DNA from 3 places in the Shewanella sp. ULN5 genome. Region 2 is predicted to be linked to each of the others. Evidence: predicted binding sites of a transcription regulator. Region 2 holds the regulator's gene; each other region holds the start of a gene.

Region 1 (2,210 bases), on a different contig from region 2:
CTTTCAGACAAGTATCACTTCCATACAAATGTAACAGTGATCACATTTAAACCACATCTATACCCATTTATAGGCAGGAACATTGATCGAGATCAGTTTTGTTCATTTAATTCAGCATTATGATAACTAGGACTTCACAATTACAAGGAATTTTATCATGGCATTTTGGTTAGATTTAATGTTCGGTAACCCAATTGGTTTACTCTCAATGATTGTCATTTTCAGTACTTTGGGAATTATTTCTTACTTAATGTGGATGTTCGTTGTGAAGTCAGCACCGGGCAATAATGAGTGATTTGCTTGCTGCGTAGTCTTTGTTCTTAGTTTTTAATTGCTGTTTTTTAAAGTAAAACTGAACCATTTCAGGGGCTAATTTAGCCCCTTTTTTCTTGCTCATTTGATATAAAATTCAACTTTGTTCAGTCTAAAATCCTCATTAAGCGGCATGTTTACGCGGTTGAACTAGTCCACTGATAAAATGGGGTCTGGCCTTAAGTAAGTGTGACAGTTCTTCTTGGGTTGGCTCTCCTGCTGGTAAGCGCAGCACATCACGGTTTAAGTAAATTCTCGCCGCCATCGAAATCTTATACTCAGCAGTAGGTCCTTGAATGGCGTAATGACGCTCGTTACCCAATTTTTCCAGAATATTAGTATGCAATAAACTTTTTACCGCTAACTCATTTTGCGGTAATGCTAATATTGTTGCACCTTGAAGGAAAAACTCTCTTAATAGTGCGCGTTCTGCAGGATCAAGTAACTTTACTTTCGCTTCAATGGTTTCAACGGTGCGTTTTTGGCGTAAATATTGAATTGATTCATCAGCAACAAAGCTAACGAGTTGGCTTAAAAAGTATGCTGCGCCAACGATTAACCCAAACCCGATAATAAAACTATATTGGGTTACGACCTCAGCTAAAGCCAATTTTTCTAATAAGGCTTTCGGAGAAAATAACAATGCCAAACATGCAATGACCAACCACAACATCACACTCATAAAAGTGCGCTTTGCATTGCTTAAGCTAATCGCTTTTATCATCACTTCTTTCATATACCACCCACAGTGTCAGAATTTTGAACGCCTACGGTGTTAAAGCAAAAGTAATGCCACATTGATATATCAAAAACAATTAAAATTGAACATTAAACTTCGAGATTAAAGAGTCTAATTAAAGGTGGCTTAAAACGTTTTTATGCACTAACTTATTTATATAAGCACTTAGAATAATTAAATAAATGCCATGCTAAGATTTTCAGGACAACTATTAACTAGCCCTATTGGTCGCAAGCTAATGCTTTCGATTGTGCTTTTTAGTTCTCTCATCACTCTGCTTACCACTGTTTATCAGCTATTCAATGACTACAATGGCGATGTCAGCCGAATTGACCGAGCATTCTCAAGCATTGAAAAAGTAAACTTAGAAGTACTCGCTGCCAGTATTTGGGTTATCGATCAGCGATTAATCAACACTCAGATAGACGGTTTAAGTCAATTACCTGACATTACCTATATTTCCATCAAAGACGATAGCGGCCAAGAATGGCAAGCCGGTAAATACCAACAAACCTCCACGATTGAAAAGCAATTCGATCTTATTTATACCAATTCTAGCGATATAAAAGTTGGTACTTTGTATGTTCAAGCTGACTTAAACATTATTTACGACCGACTCTATGACAAAGCCATTTTAATTTTACTGTCCAATGCGATAAAAACTTTTTTAGTGGCAGGTTTCATTCTTTTCTTGGTATGGCTGAATATTACCCAACACCTATTAAAGCTCAGTCAATATTGCGACCGGATTAGCCTAGAAAAGCCATTCGAACCATTGCAATTTGCTCATAAAGACAAAGATGAATTTGCTTTAGTTGCTAATGCGATCAACACCATGCAGCAACAAGTTCGAGCATCATTTGCTGATGTGCAAGAATCTAAAAATGCCCTACAAAATGCATTAGAAGATCGCGAACGCTTACTCAAGCTAGAACGTAGTTACAAAGACGAGTTAGCAAGACAGGTTAAAGAGCAAACTAAAGAGTTAGAGCAATCTTTACTGATCCTAAAGCGCGCGCAGCAAGTGTTAGTTGAGCAAGAAAAAATGGCCGCTCTTGGTGGTTTAGTATCAGGTTTAGCCCATGAAATTAACACCCCTATAGGCATTTGCCTCACAGCGGCAAGTTCCCAGTTATCGCATGTTGAAGATCTCATTAAG
Region 2 (2,210 bases):
CAGAGCCTATTCCTGTGCTACCCATTTTTTCTCTGGCCACTAGGCTTTCGAAAATCTCTTGCGAAGAAAGGGATGGGTACTGGGCAGCGACTAAATCGCTGATAAGTTCCAGTACCTTTTTCTTACTGCCCGGTGAGGCACAGGAGGTGCATTCCGGCTGCAGGATGGTACTAAGTTCCATCATTAATGCTTAGATAGTTTCTCTTTGTGTTTAATAACCTGACGATCGAGTTTGTCGATCAGGGCGTCTATTGCATGATACATGTCGGCATGATCAGCAGCTGCAAATACTTCAGCGCCATTTAAGCTGACTTTTGCTTCTGCCTTTTGCTGTTGTTTTTCGACATTTAACACGACATGCACATTATGGATCTGATCGAAATGTCGTTCAAGCTTTGAAAATTTTATCGTGACATATTCGCGTAATGATTCAGTAATTTCAACATGGTGACCTGTTAAATTTATTTGCATATTTATCCTCCAATTGCCTAGGTAGATTATAAACTCTTACGCTGGTTTGAGGGGGGGATCATCATCGCCTCACGGTATTTCGCGATAGTACGACGTGCAACATTAATCCCTTGTTCAGCCAAAAGATCCGCCATTTTACTGTCGCTTAATGGTTTCTTTTGGTTTTCGGCAGCAACCAGTTTTTTTATAAAGGCTCTAATTGCTGTTGATGAGCACTCGCCGCCGTCGTCGGTACTGACGTGGCTAGAGAAAAAGTATTTTAATTCGAATAATCCGCGCGGAGTATGCATGTATTTTTGAGTTGTGACCCTCGAAATAGTTGATTCATGCATCTCTACCGCTTCAGCTATGTCATTCAGTACCATAGGTTTCATGGCTTCTTCACCATACTCAAAAAAACCTTGTTGGAACTGGACAATGCAATTGGACACTTTTAATAAGGTGTCGTTGCGGCTTTCTAAACTTTTAATAAACCATTTAGCTTCTTGCAAGTGACCGCGAATAAATTGGCTGTCAGACTGACTTTTACTGCTTTTTGCCATCGCCGCATATTGCTGGTTTATACCAATTTTGGGCATATTGTCAGGATTTAATTCAACAACCCAACGACCATTCTTTTTCATCACCGAAACATCGGGGATAACATATTCATCATCCTGCGGGGTGATCATCGAACCAGGGCGTGGATTCAAAGATTGAATTAACTCAATAGCCTCACGAAGTTCATCTTCTTTTAACTTGGTTTTACGCATCAATGTGCGAAAGTCTCTGCCTGCAATTAAATCTAAATAATCTTTGATAAGCACTTTTGCGTTATCAATGTGAGGTGTATTGGGATCATATTGCATTAACTGGATCAGCAAACATTCACGGAGATCGCGAGAGGCAACGCCAATAGGATCAAAATGTTGGATACGTTTCAGTACCGCTTCAACTTCATCAAGCTCAACCGATTCGTCTCCCATTGCTTCTAAGATGTCTTCGGTGCTTTGGGTTAAATAACCTGTGTCGTCAATGGCATCGATGATGGCGGTGGCAATGGCTAGGTCGGTATCAGAAAAAGGAGTGAGATTCTTCTGCCATTCAAGGTGTTCGTACAAACCTTCTGAGGTTTCACCTTGAAAAGGCATGTCATCGCTTGGCATGCTGCCCGATCCAGAACTGGCCATCGGAGATGCGGTGTACACTTCATCCCAGGTCGTATCCATAGGCAAATCATCAGACATTTGCTCTTTTGTCATCGATTCTGCTGTATCAACGCTTGAGGTGTCTTTTTCTATTGTTGGCGCGACTAGTTCACTAAAATCAGTTTCTGATTGGTTTTTTTGTTGGTCATTTTTGTTGTTAAATTCTGCAAATTCATCTTCCATTTCAAGCAAAGGGTTTGAGTCTAATGCTTGTTGAATTTCTTGCTGTAACTCCAAAGACGATAACTGCAGCAAACGAATCGCCTGTTGCAGTTGTGGGGTCATAGTCAGATGTTGACCCATTTTAAGTTGGAGTGACGCTTTCATTACTGCTGATCCCTAGAAGATTTCCGTTTGCTACACCGTTTCACACGAGTGTATTTCGCAAATGTTGTTTAAATACATTGTGAAACACCACAATAAAAGCTTACTGAAGTGTTGGTATTTTCAAAGCATCTATCTGTTGTGCTTACATTAACTATAGCTTGAATTGTTCGCCCAAGTATACTGCTCGTACTTGTTGATTGTTGAGTATTTCATCAGGTGTTCCCT
Region 3 (2,210 bases), on a different contig from region 2:
ACCGCTGAAACCACTCGATTATTAGTTACATCTACCACGCGGCCGTTAAAGCTTACGCCTTCATTAGTTAAACTGAGTGTTGAAACTAGCACATGTGACACGGGTAAATCGGTAGGGAGTAGCTCCCAATTACGACTTAAAATAAGTTCACCGTGATCTGTTGCACGTAGCGAATTAGCAACATTCAAATCAACCAAGTTAAATTCATGGGCATGAAAAGCCGCTTGTAAACTTTGTTGTAATTGCAAGGCTAATTCATTGGTTTGATTAAAATCATCACTCATTACAGGTGTAGTAACAAGCAAGGGTTGATCAGGTCTTAATGCATCATTTTGTAACACCAGTTCATTGACTAATTTTTCTGCCCAAACATTCAACTGGCCTTTTGGGGCTAATCCTGAAGCGTTAACATCATAAACCAGTTTTTCCTGGTACATGTTATTTTGGTCTTGATAGCCAATATGTTGCCCATCTTGAACATAGTCCAAGTTATGTGATTGATTGACTGCGTTACTGCATCCAGCAAGACCAATTGTGGTTAGCATCAGCGCGAGAATAGGGTACTTTTGCTGCATGAGTTATTCCTTCGCTTTAGGTTAAAAAGCAATGCAATTCGATTAATAACTATTTATCGGCATTGAAGCGATTTTCTTTACAGCGATTATCTGACTACTTTAACTTTATAGCTTGATTGTGATGAAACCAAAGACTCACGCCTCACCTAGCGTTTAGGCATAGTTATTGCTTGATTCTTAGTTATAGAGCGATGCAATCACCGTAAAATGGCGGATTTGCAATGCAGACGACAGATATCTGACGCAGGGTGAAATATGTTTTATGCATTAAAAAATCAAAATAGCGCACAAACTTGGCTTAACTGGGCACGAGTATTAATGCTATTACCTGTTTTTATCAGCTTTAATGGTATTGCGGAGCAAGTCGAAGTGACAGGCACAGCTAAAATCGTTAATGGTAATATGGATAAAGCTCGTGAAGACGCTATAAATCAAGCACTAAACTATGCCAGTTTGCGAGCAGGGGTTAATTTTTCAAGCCAACAGCAAATTAGCCAAGGATCGTTAACGCAGGATACCTTTTCTATGCAGCGTATGGGCGCAGCCAATAACATTGAACTGCTAAGTGAGATGGTCAGCGGTGATACGTTAACCGTGATGCTGTCACTCTATGTTGATGACACGAGCCAAACTGACCAATGTAAAGCCCAATCTTTAAAAGCTGCCATTTTATTGCCGCAAATTGAAGTTGCCGATCGCAGTCAGCTTAATCATGGTCATCTATTTGGTTTCAATAAAGCGCTAACTTTTCAATTTGGTCAGCTGATTAATAGTCAGTCTGTGACCAGTTTTGCAAGAGTGCATGCGGATGAACGTTTAGACGACACAAACGAATTAGTTAACTTTAAAGGTTATGGTATTCCAAGTTGGTTAGGTGAAATCACCGATAGTCAGTATATTTTAAAAACTAAAGTGATAGATATGTCTACAGAGCCTTACACCACCAGTTTTCTAGGGTTTGTGGATGATACGCCTTTAAGGCAGTTCAGTTTCGAGTTGACCCTGTTTCACGGGATCAGTGGTGAAGTGGTTTGGAGTGAGGCTTTTACCACCAATGCTCCATGGGAGTTTGAACGCCAAGAAACCGTGGTACCTAACAGTCAACGTTTCTGGTCTTCATCCTATGGCGCAGCAATTAGCCAGCAGCTGCAACAAAGTATTATTTCATTAGATAACACGTTGAACTGTCGTCCATTATTAGGACAGATTATAGCGAGGCAGGGCGACCGTATTATTATTAATTTAGGCCGTAAAAATGGGGTTAAATTAGCTGACAAATTTCAAATCGTTTTGCAAAAGAATATTCCAGACCGTCTCAATAATATGCGTGCATTAGTGACTAAAAATCGCGCTGAAATTATCATCGATCAAGTCAGTGAAGACACCGCCACCGCAATGATTGAAAATATTGATGCTGCAGATAATATTCAGGTTCATGATATAGCCATTAAGTTGTAATCACCGTAAGGGTTTTATCAGTAAATGTTGAGTTGATTTGTTGGTTAAAGCAACTAGCCATTTATACAATGGCGTTTGTTTATTAACCAATTAAATCTAAACAGTTTTAAACCCAAATAAGCGCTTTTCATCAAGGCAAAAAACAGTATAATTGTTTTGTCTTCCTATAGCTCAACA

What was found. The regulator sigma-54, encoded in region 2, starts transcription at its own class of promoters, with help from an activator protein. The targets are predictions, from matches to a motif close to GTTGGCACGNNNNTNGNNT.
Region 1: a site for sigma-54 is predicted at 1,091-1,109, ahead of ORI98_RS10975 (superinfection exclusion B family protein). Genes of this name have one in related genera too.
Region 3: a site for sigma-54 is predicted at 729-747, ahead of ORI98_RS00900 (flagellar assembly protein FlgT). Genes of this name have one in related genera too.

The regions. Positions count from the first base shown of each region.
Region 1 is NZ_JAPJEE010000010.1:4,261-6,470, forward strand. It holds gene ORI98_RS10970 (DUF3149 domain-containing protein) at 158-295, shown strand; gene ORI98_RS10975 (superinfection exclusion B family protein) at 437-1,048, opposite strand; gene ORI98_RS10980 (ATP-binding protein) at 1,239-2,210, shown strand, end outside.
Region 2 is NZ_JAPJEE010000012.1:79,236-81,445, forward strand. It holds gene ptsN (PTS IIA-like nitrogen regulatory protein PtsN) at 1-181, opposite strand, end outside; gene hpf (ribosome hibernation promoting factor) at 184-471, opposite strand; gene ORI98_RS12540 (RNA polymerase factor sigma-54) at 498-1,985, opposite strand; gene lptB (LPS export ABC transporter ATP-binding protein) at 2,137-2,210, opposite strand, start outside.
Region 3 is NZ_JAPJEE010000001.1:208,010-210,219, reverse strand. It holds gene ORI98_RS00905 (FlgO family outer membrane protein) at 1-575, opposite strand, end outside; gene ORI98_RS00900 (flagellar assembly protein FlgT) at 831-2,033, shown strand; tRNA gene ORI98_RS00895 (tRNA-Arg) at 2,194-2,210, shown strand, end outside.